DNA from 2 places in the Streptomyces sp. GLSS-08 genome. Region 1 is predicted to be linked to the other one. Evidence: riboswitches for the same ligand, from Rfam matches in the RefSeq annotation. Region 1 holds a riboswitch; the other holds the start of a gene.
The links. A riboswitch is a leader RNA that binds a small molecule or an ion and turns the genes downstream of it on or off. The one in region 1 is predicted to bind cyclic di-AMP.
Positions count from the first base shown of each region.

Region 2: it holds a riboswitch for cyclic di-AMP, as region 1 does, so the genes downstream of both, AC0ZLC_RS30325 (transglycosylase family protein) here and AC0ZLC_RS02265 (M23 family metallopeptidase) in region 1, are expected to answer to the same signal.

Region 1 covers NZ_JBWJAQ010000001.1:561,636-566,200, reverse strand. Annotated here, with positions in the region: gene AC0ZLC_RS02275 (M16 family metallopeptidase) at 1-252, shown strand, start outside; gene AC0ZLC_RS02270 (M16 family metallopeptidase) at 249-1,637, shown strand; cyclic di-AMP (ydaO/yuaA leader) riboswitch at 1,883-2,042, shown strand; gene AC0ZLC_RS02265 (M23 family metallopeptidase) at 2,055-2,822, shown strand; gene AC0ZLC_RS02260 (GntR family transcriptional regulator) at 3,007-3,702, shown strand; gene AC0ZLC_RS02255 (HPr family phosphocarrier protein) at 3,947-4,228, opposite strand; gene AC0ZLC_RS02250 (bifunctional acetate--CoA ligase family protein/GNAT family N-acetyltransferase) at 4,433-4,565, shown strand, end outside.
Region 2 covers NZ_JBWJAQ010000025.1:3,064-7,628, forward strand. Annotated here, with positions in the region: gene AC0ZLC_RS30315 (cytochrome P450 family protein) at 1-216, shown strand, start outside; gene AC0ZLC_RS30320 (LysM peptidoglycan-binding domain-containing protein) at 472-1,470, shown strand; cyclic di-AMP (ydaO/yuaA leader) riboswitch at 1,686-1,856, shown strand; gene AC0ZLC_RS30325 (transglycosylase family protein) at 1,861-2,592, shown strand; gene eno (phosphopyruvate hydratase) at 2,951-4,237, shown strand; gene AC0ZLC_RS30335 (FtsB family cell division protein) at 4,335-4,565, shown strand, end outside.

The DNA.
Region 1 (4,565 bases):
CGGCTGAGCACGGTCGCGGGCCGCGCCGACGAACTGTGCCGGTACGCCGTCCTGTTCGGCGACCCGCAGCTCGCCCTCACCGCGGTGGAGCGCGTGCTCGCCGTCACCCCCGAGGAGGTGCAGGAGGTCGCCAAGGCCCGGCTGCGCCCCGACAACCGCGCGGTGCTCGTGTACGAGCCGGTCGCCGCCGACGAGGCGGAGGCCGCAGCGGCCGCCGAAGCCACCGACGAGGACGAGGAGTCGGCCAAGTGACCGAGCTCGCGACGATGGAGTTCCACCCCCGGCCGCAGGCAGGCGAGGCCAGGCCGTGGGCGTTCCCGGCACCCGAGCGCGGCACGCTCGACAACGGCCTGACGGTCCTGCGCTGCCACCGCCCCGGCCAGCAGGTCGTCGCCGTGGAGGTGCTCGTCGACGCTCCCCTGGAGGCCGAGCCCGCCGGTCTCGACGGCGTCGCCACGATCATGGCCCGTGCCTTCTCCGAGGGAACCGACAAGCACTCCGCAGAGGAGTTCGCAGCCGAGCTCGAGCGCTGCGGCGCCACCCTCGACTCGCACGCCGACCACCCGGGCGTGCGCCTCTCGCTGGAGGTCCCGGTCTCCCGGCTCGAGAAGGGGCTCGGCCTGCTCGCCGACGCCCTGCGGGCACCGGCCTTCACGGACAGCGAGATCGAACGGCTGGTACGCAACCGGCTCGACGAGATCCCGCACGAGACCGCCAATCCGGCCCGCCGCGCGGCCAAGGAGCTCTCCAAGGAGCTGTTCCCGGCCGGCTCGCGCATGTCGCGTCCGCGCCAGGGCACCGAGGCGACGGTCCAGAAGATCGACTCCGCGGCCGTGCGCGCCTTCTACGAGAAGCACGTGCGTCCCGCCACCGGCACCGCCGTGGTCGTCGGCGACCTCACCGACGTCGACCTCGACGCGCTGCTCGCCGACACGCTCGGCGCCTGGACCGGCTCCTCGGCCGAGCCGCGTCCGGTGCCGCCAGTCACCGCCGACGACCTGGGCCGCGTGATCATCGTCGACCGCCCCGGCGCCGTACAGACGCAGTTGCTCATCGGCCGCGTCGGAGCCGACCGGCACGACCGGGTGTGGCCCGCCCAGGTGCTGGGCACGTACTGCCTCGGCGGCACCCTCACCTCCCGCCTGGACCGCGTCCTGCGCGAGGAGAAGGGCTACACCTACGGAGTGCGGGCGTTCGGCCAGGTGCTGCGCTCGGCTCCGGACGGCTCGGGTGCCGCGATGCTCGCCATCAGCGGATCCGTGGACACGCCCAACACCGGTCCGGCTCTCGACGACCTGTGGAAGGTGCTGCGCACGCTCGCCGCGGACGGTCTGACGGACCCCGAACGCGACGTGGCCGTGCAGAACCTGGTGGGCGTCGCACCGCTCAAGTTCGAGACGGCGGCGGCGGTCGCGAGCACGCTCGCCGACCAGGTCGAGCAGCACCTGCCGGACGACTACCAGGCGACGCTCTATCAGCAGCTCGCCGCCACAGGCACTGTGGAGGCCACCGCGGCCGTCGTGAACGCCTTCCCGGTCGACCGCCTGGTGACGGTCCTGGTGGGCGACGCCGCGCAGATCGAGGAGCCCGTCGAGGCCCTCGGCATCGGTGAAGTGAGCGTCGTACGGGCCGAGTAGAGCCCCGCGGACGACGGGACCCTGGTGACTGATGAGTCACCAGGGTCCCCGCGTTTACCCGCCGTCCATTCGGGGTTCCGCGCGCGCTTACCCGGCTTCGTCCGCGTTATGTCCGTATTGCCGGGGCGTTGCCCTTCTGCCCTGTGGCGTGCACTACAAAAGCCGTGATCCGTTTGTCGATTGAAAGACGCCCCCTTAGCGTCAGTCCGACTGTTCGTCAGGCAGTGCGCCGCGTCCGCGGCACCGGACAGTCATCGCCGAGTCCCCGTACGGCGCGAGCCAGGGGAGCCGGGGACCCATCGCAGTCCCTGGGGTGAATCGGGCGTCCTTCCCCAAGGAAGCCCGTAGGAGACCTTCCTGCTCCGAACCCGTCAGCTAACCCGGTAGGCGAGAGGGAAGGAAAGGACCAGCCCCTTCATGGCGTTCACCCGTGCCACCGGGAAGCATCGTCGTCCCAGCCGGATCACGCGCACCACCAAGAGTGCGGCAAGCGTGGCGGCTCTCACCACCACCGGTGTCATCGGAACCCTGGCCGCCCCCGCGTTCGCCGCGGACGCCGCCTCCGTCCAGCAGACCGGGCTGACCCAGGCCGTCACCATCGGCGACACGGTCGCCGAGCAGGTCGACGCGCAGGCCGCCGCCCAGCAGCACGCCGCCGACGAGGCCGCGGCGCTGAAGAAGGCCGAGGAGGCCGCGAAGCGGCGGATCATGGCCGAGGCCAAGAAGGAGCGCGAGGTCAGGGCCCGTGCCGCCCGCGCCGCCGAGCGCAAGCTCCTCAACACCTTCGTCGCGCCGGTCGCCGGCTCCTACGTCTCCACCGGCTACAAGACCGGCGGCAGCCTCTGGTCCTCCGGCAGCCACACCGGCGTCGACTTCCACGCCGCGTCGGGCACCGTCGTCCAGGCCGTCGGCGCGGGCACCGTCGTCACGACCGGCTGGGCCGGCGCCTACGGCAACCAGGTCGTCATCAAGATGCACGACGGGACGTACACCATGTACGGCCACCTGTCGTCCGTCAACGTCTCCGAGGGGCAGACCGTCACCCCGGGCCAGCCGATAGCCCTCTCCGGGTCGACCGGCAACTCCACGGGGCCCCATCTCCACTTCGAGGCCCGTACGACGGCCGAGTACGGCTCGGACATCGACCCCGTCTCCTACCTCCGCTCGCACGGCGTCAGCCTCTGACCCCCCCGCGACTTGTGAAGGCCCCGGCTCGACGAGCCGGGGCCTTCGGCGTTTAGGACGCGCGGCCGTCCAAAAAATACATATGGATTCCGGTCCGCCATCGGAAATTCCGTCCCGCTGCAATAGAGTCGCTGAACAAGCGTCAATCGACGGCGTTTCGCGAGGATTAAGCGGAGGTCCGCTCATGCGCATTCCGGCGCACTCGGTATGCACGGCGATCCGTGACGACATCGTCGCGGGTGTCTACGAGCGCGGCAGCCGGCTCACCGAGGAACTGCTCGCCCGCCGCTACGGCGTCTCGCGCGTCCCCGTGCGCGAGGCGCTGCGCACGCTGGAGGCCGAGGGGTTCGTCGTCATCCGGCGGCACGCGGGCGCGTGCGTGGCGGAGCCCACCGAACAGGAGGCCGCGGACCTCCTGGAGATGCGGCTGCTGCTGGAACCCCTGGGCGCGGCGCGGGCCGCCCAGCGCCGCACCGAGGCCCACCTCAAGGTTCTGCGGGGCCTGGTCAGGCTCGGGCAGGAGCGGGCCAGGAGAGGCCACAACGAGGATCTGCGGTCCCTGGGGGGCTGGTTCCACGAGACGCTCGCCCAGGCGTCCGGGAGCCCCGCGCTGACCTCGACGCTCGCCCAGCTGCGTCACAAGATCGCCTGGATGTACGCGGTGGAGGCGCCGGCCGACGCCGCTCAGGCCTGGGCGGAGCACGGCGGCATCGTGGACGCCGTCGCGCGCGGGGACGGTGAGCGGGCGCGCGCGATCACCGCGCTGCACGCCGAGCGCGCCGCCTCCGCGCACTGCTTCCGCTCCGCGCGGCGCGCCCGGCCCGCGGACCGCGTGAGGACTTCGCAACCTCCCGTAAACATCTCGGGCCCGCGGCATTAACAAAAGCACCGTATACAAAGAGGCATATTCGGCAGGTGGCTGTTTCCCGCTGCCCTCTTTTCACGCGCCGGGAATTCCCGGCGCGCCTTTTCAGGTGCCCGTCGCATTGTCCGGACGGCGTGCTGATATCGACCGGCCGTCGGCCGGTGACGAGCGGTGGGATCCGGAAAGGCGCGGGAACGGCGAAGCCGCGTCGACCGGTCGGGCCGACGCGGCTTCGCCGCACGAGAGGGTGTCCGAGGGGTCAGACGGTCTCGGGAAGCTCGTCGAGACCCTCGGAGACCAGCTTGGCCAGGCGGTCGAGGGCCGCGTCCGCGCCCTCCGCGTCGGAGGCGAGGACGATCTCCTCGCCGCCCTGGGCGCCGAGGCCGAGGACCGCGAGCATCGACGCGGCGTTGACGGGGTTGCCGTCCGCCTTGGCGATCGTCACGGGGACGCCGGAGGCCGTGGCCGCCCGGACGAAGATGGAGGCGGGGCGGGCGTGGAGGCCCTCGGCCCAGCCGACGTTGACGCGGCGCTCAGCCATGTGATGCTGCCCTTCCGGTGTTCCAGGGTTGTCTAGACCAGTGTCCCATACGGTGAAGCGTGCCCGGGCGGACCGCGGGCCGCACCCCGGCGGGAGCCTCCAGGATGGGCCCCGAAGGTGTCACCTGGCACGCCCCCGGAGGGGGTGGCGGACCCCCAAGCCTGCCTCGCGACGTCGTCGGACGCGAGCCGTACGCTGGGGCCCATGCAGACCTCGTCGGACCGGCACGAGTACCCCGCCCACTGGGAAGCCGACGTGGTGCTGCGCGACGGCGGCACGGCGCGCATCCGCCCCATCACCGTCGACGATGCCGAGCGCCTGGTCAGCTTCTACGAGC
Region 2 (4,565 bases), on a different contig from region 1:
CGGCGCGACAACCAGCACCTCGGATACGGGCACGGCATCCACTACTGCCTCGGCGCGCCCCTCGCCCGGCTGGAGGGACAGACCGCCCTCGCGACGCTCCTCACCCGCCTGCCGGACCTGCGCCTCGCGGGCGATCCGGCGGACCTGCGCTGGCGCGGCGGTCTCATCATGCGGGGACTGCGGACCCTCCCGGTGGAGTTCACCCCTTCGCGGTAGGCAATGCCGGCGGACCCTCGGCGGGCCCGCGACGGACGGGCGCATTGCGCTCGCAACAGGCGCACACCGGTGGAGTTCACGCCCGGCGGTACGCGGGCGCGGAGGCGTCAAACATGACGCACCGTCAATAATGTGATCTTCACGTGATCTGCGCTGCATCGACTTGTGACAAGCGTTCGACTGCCGATACGTTCACGCATCAACGCGATGGATCTTCCGTCGCGCCTGTCATCGCTGTCTTCGAAAGGCCACCGCATGCTCTCCGGGAACGGTCGTCACCGTCGCCCCCGCCAGGCTCCGGCGCTCATCGTCGCGGCAGGAGTCACCGGATCGGCCATCGCGATCCCGTTGCTCGGTGCCACCGGTGCGAGTGCCGCGGACGGCACCACCTGGGACCGGGTCGCGGAGTGCGAGAGCGGCGGTTCGTGGAGTGCCGACAACGCCAACGGCTTCTACGGCGGCCTGCAGATGACCCAGGAGAACTGGGAGAAGTACGGCGGCCTCGCGTACGCGCCGAGCCCCGACGAGGCCAGCCGCTCGCAGCAGATAGCCGTCGCCGAGAAGGTTCTCGACAAGCAGGGCCTGGCCGCCTGGCCCACCTGCGGACCGCTCTCGGGCCTCAGCAAGAACTCGGCGTCCGTAGAGGTCGACACCGGTCTCGCCGACGACTCCTCCGCATCGCCGGCCTCCCCCTCGCCCGATTCGTCCCCGTCGAGCGACGCGCCCGTTTCGGGAGGCTTGTCGTCCGGCGGCGCCACCGCCAAGCCCTCTCCGGCCGCGTCAGGCGAGGCGGTGAAGCCCGGGACGCCGTCGAAGGCCGACGAGGACGCCACCGCCTCCCCGGAGGCCGGCAGCAAGGCCGACAGCAAGGGCGCTGGGAAGGCGAAGGCTGACGACTCGGACAAGTCGGGTCGCACCGCAGGTTCTTCGGACGCCACCGCCGCGACCGGGAGCGAGGGCACGGGCACCGGTCGGCACCGCGGCGCCAGTGCCGACGCCGGCACGGACGCCGACGCGACCGCCGGCGGCGAGGAGGCCTCCTCCGGCCGTCACGTCTCGCGCGGCTCCGCCGCTCCCCGCGACGCCGCGGAGGGCTCGTACACCGTCCGCCTCGGCGACAGTCTCACGAGCATCGCCGACTCCCTTGCCGTGCAGGGCGGATGGAACGAGCTCTACACGGAGAACGAGAAGACGGTCGGCACCGACCCGGACGTCATCCTCCCCGGTCAGAGCCTTGAGGTCGCAGGAGACTAAGTGGGCGTCAGATGGCGAATCAGGTACAAAACAGCGCCAGTTCGCGTCATGTTTCGCACCGCAATGTCCGGTTTGGTGGAGTGAGACAAGGGTCTCAGAAACCCTGATCATCTTTGAAATTCCGGCGGCCGCGTGTCTACGGTCGTGATCGCTCGCTACAGCGGGCCCCGACGGTCGCAACGCCGAATCCTGCCAGTGGCCGGCCGGGAACAGTCGTCGCGCAAGCGCCGTAGGCAGGAGCGGGGGACCCAAGGTAAGTGCCGGGTCCGGGAGTCGAGAGACACCCGGGAACGGCTTGGGGTGGAGTCGGACGCCAGAGGCGGACGACCGGGCACTCACCCGCCCGAACCCGACAGCTCACCTCGCAGGCGTCGGTGAGGGGATCACTTCATGCTGCTCAACAACAAGGGCAAGCACCGCCGCCCGTCCAAGGCCACCCGTGTCGCCGCGCTCGCCGGTGTCACCGGTGTCGCCATCGCCGCTCCGCTGATGGCGGCCGGCAGCGCCTCCGCCGCCAGCACCTCCGAGTGGGACGCCGTCGCCCAGTGCGAGTCCGGCGGCAACTGGTCGATCAACACCGGCAACGGTTACTACGGCGGCCTGCAGTTCTCCGCCTCCACCTGGTCCGCCTACGGCGGCTCGGCCTACGCCGCCACCGCCGACAAGGCCTCCAAGTCCCAGCAGATCGCAGTCGGCGAGAAGGTGCTCGCCGCGCAGGGCAAGGGTGCCTGGCCGACCTGCGGCACCGGCCTGTCCGGCGCCTCGACCGGCGGCTCGTCGACCGACACCGGCTCCGGTGCCAACTCCGGCTCCGGCTCCGGCTCGCAGAGCACGGCCACGGCCCAGCCGGCCCAGCCGCAGCAGCAGGCCCCGCAGTCGCAGGACCAGCGCGCCTCGCGCTCCTCGGAGCGGGAGACGGCCAAGAAGACCGTCGAGACCCCGACCGGCAAGAAGGTCGAGAAGGGTGACGGCGAGTACAAGGTCGTCAAGGGCGACACCCTCAGCTCGATCGCCGCGGACAAGAAGGTCAAGGGCGGCTGGCAGAAGCTGTTCAAGCTGAACAAGGACATCATCGACGATGCCGACTTCATCTTCCCGGGCCAGCAGCTCCACCTCAGCTGACACCGGCCGACGGGCTGACAGCTGAACCACGGCCCTCCCTCATCCGGGGACTCCGCCATGGAGTCCCCGTGCGGGCCGCCCCCGCCCCCATGGGCTCCCCGCTCCGGTGCGTGTTCCCCCGTACGCACCGGAGCGGGGTTTTTCATGGACGCGCCGTGGGCCCGCTTCCGAAGCGGTTACCTGTACGGGGCAGGTTTTTGTTCCGTTCGGAAACAATTTACTCTCGGTTCTGTCCATGGGGTGGTCGACCGGCTGGCCGATCCCCCGGAGCCGGTTAGGCTCATGTCGCGGAGCCGACCGCGGCTCCGTGCAGTTGGGGCCAAGGGGCTCCGCTACCCGCGTCACATCCCAGAAGGAGATGCTCGTGCCGTCCATCGACGTCGTCGTAGCCCGGGAAATCCTCGACTCGCGAGGGAACCCCACCGTCGAGGTCGAGGTCGGCCTCGACGACGGCAGCACGGGTCGTGCCGCCGTCCCGTCCGGCGCCTCCACCGGTGCTTTCGAGGCCATCGAGCTGCGCGACGGTGACCCCAACCGCTACCACGGCAAGGGCGTCGAGAAGGCCGTCCTCGCGGTCATCGAGCAGATCGGCCCGGAGCTCGTCGGCTACGACGCCACCGAGCAGCGCCTGATCGACCAGGCGATGTTCGACCTGGACGCCACCGACAACAAGGGCTCGCTGGGCGCCAACGCCATCCTCGGCGTCTCCCTGGCCGTCGCGCACGCCGCCTCCGAGGCCAGCGACCTGCCGCTGTTCCGCTACCTGGGCGGCCCGAACGCGCACCTGCTGCCCGTCCCGATGATGAACATCCTGAACGGCGGCTCGCACGCCGACTCGAACGTCGACATCCAGGAGTTCATGATCGCGCCGATTGGCGCGGAGTCCTTCTCCGAGGCGCTGCGCTGGGGTGCCGAGGTCTACCACACCCTCAAGAAGGTGCTGAAGACCAAGGGCCTGTCCACCGGCCTCGGCGACGAGGGCGGCTTCGCCCCGAACCTGGAGTCCAACCGCGCCGCGCTCGACCTCATCATCGAGGCCATCAAGCAGGCCGGTTACGTCCCCGGTGAGCAGATCGCGCTCGCGCTCGACGTCGCCGCGTCCGAGTTCTACAAGGACGGCGCGTACGAGTTCGAGGGCAAGTCCCGCTCGGCCGCCGAGATGACCGAGTACTACGAGGAGCTCGTCTCCGCGTACCCGCTGGTCTCCATCGAGGACCCGCTGTACGAGGACGACTGGGCCGGCTGGAAGGTCATCACCGACAAGCTGGGCGACAAGGTCCAGATCGTCGGCGACGACCTCTTCGTCACCAACCCGGAGCGCCTGGCCCGCGGCATCGAGGAGGGCTCCGCCAACGCCCTGCTCGTCAAGGTCAACCAGATCGGCTCGCTGACCGAGACGCTGGACGCCGTCGAGCTGGCCCAGCGCAACGGCTTCAAGTGCATGATGTCCCACCGCTCCGGCGAGACCGAGGACGTCACCATCGCCGACCTCGCCGTCGCGGTGAACTGCGGCCAGATCAAGACCGGCGCCCCGGCCCGCTCGGACCGCGTCGCCAAGTACAACCAGCTGCTGCGCATCGAGGAGATCCTCGACGACGCCGCGGTGTACGCCGGCCGCTCGGCGTTCCCCCGCTTCAAGGGCTGACCCGCAGGAAGCGTCGTACGTACGTCCCCGTACTCGGTCCCGTACCGTGTGCGGGGACGTACGCACGTGACGGGCTTGTGCCGGGGAGGCGGGATTCATGGCCGTGAAGGACCGGGACCGGTTCTCCACCACGACCAGGCTGCGCCTGCTCGGTGAGCAGACGGCGGCCCGGGTCTACCGCTCCCAGACCAAACGGCAGGCCCATCGCTCCCGCCTGACGGGCCGTGCGGCGCTGCTCGCGCTGGTCCTGTGCTCACTGATCGTGGCCCTCGCGTACCCGATGAGGCAGTACGTGTCCCAGCGCGCCGAGGTCGCCGAGCTGGAGCGC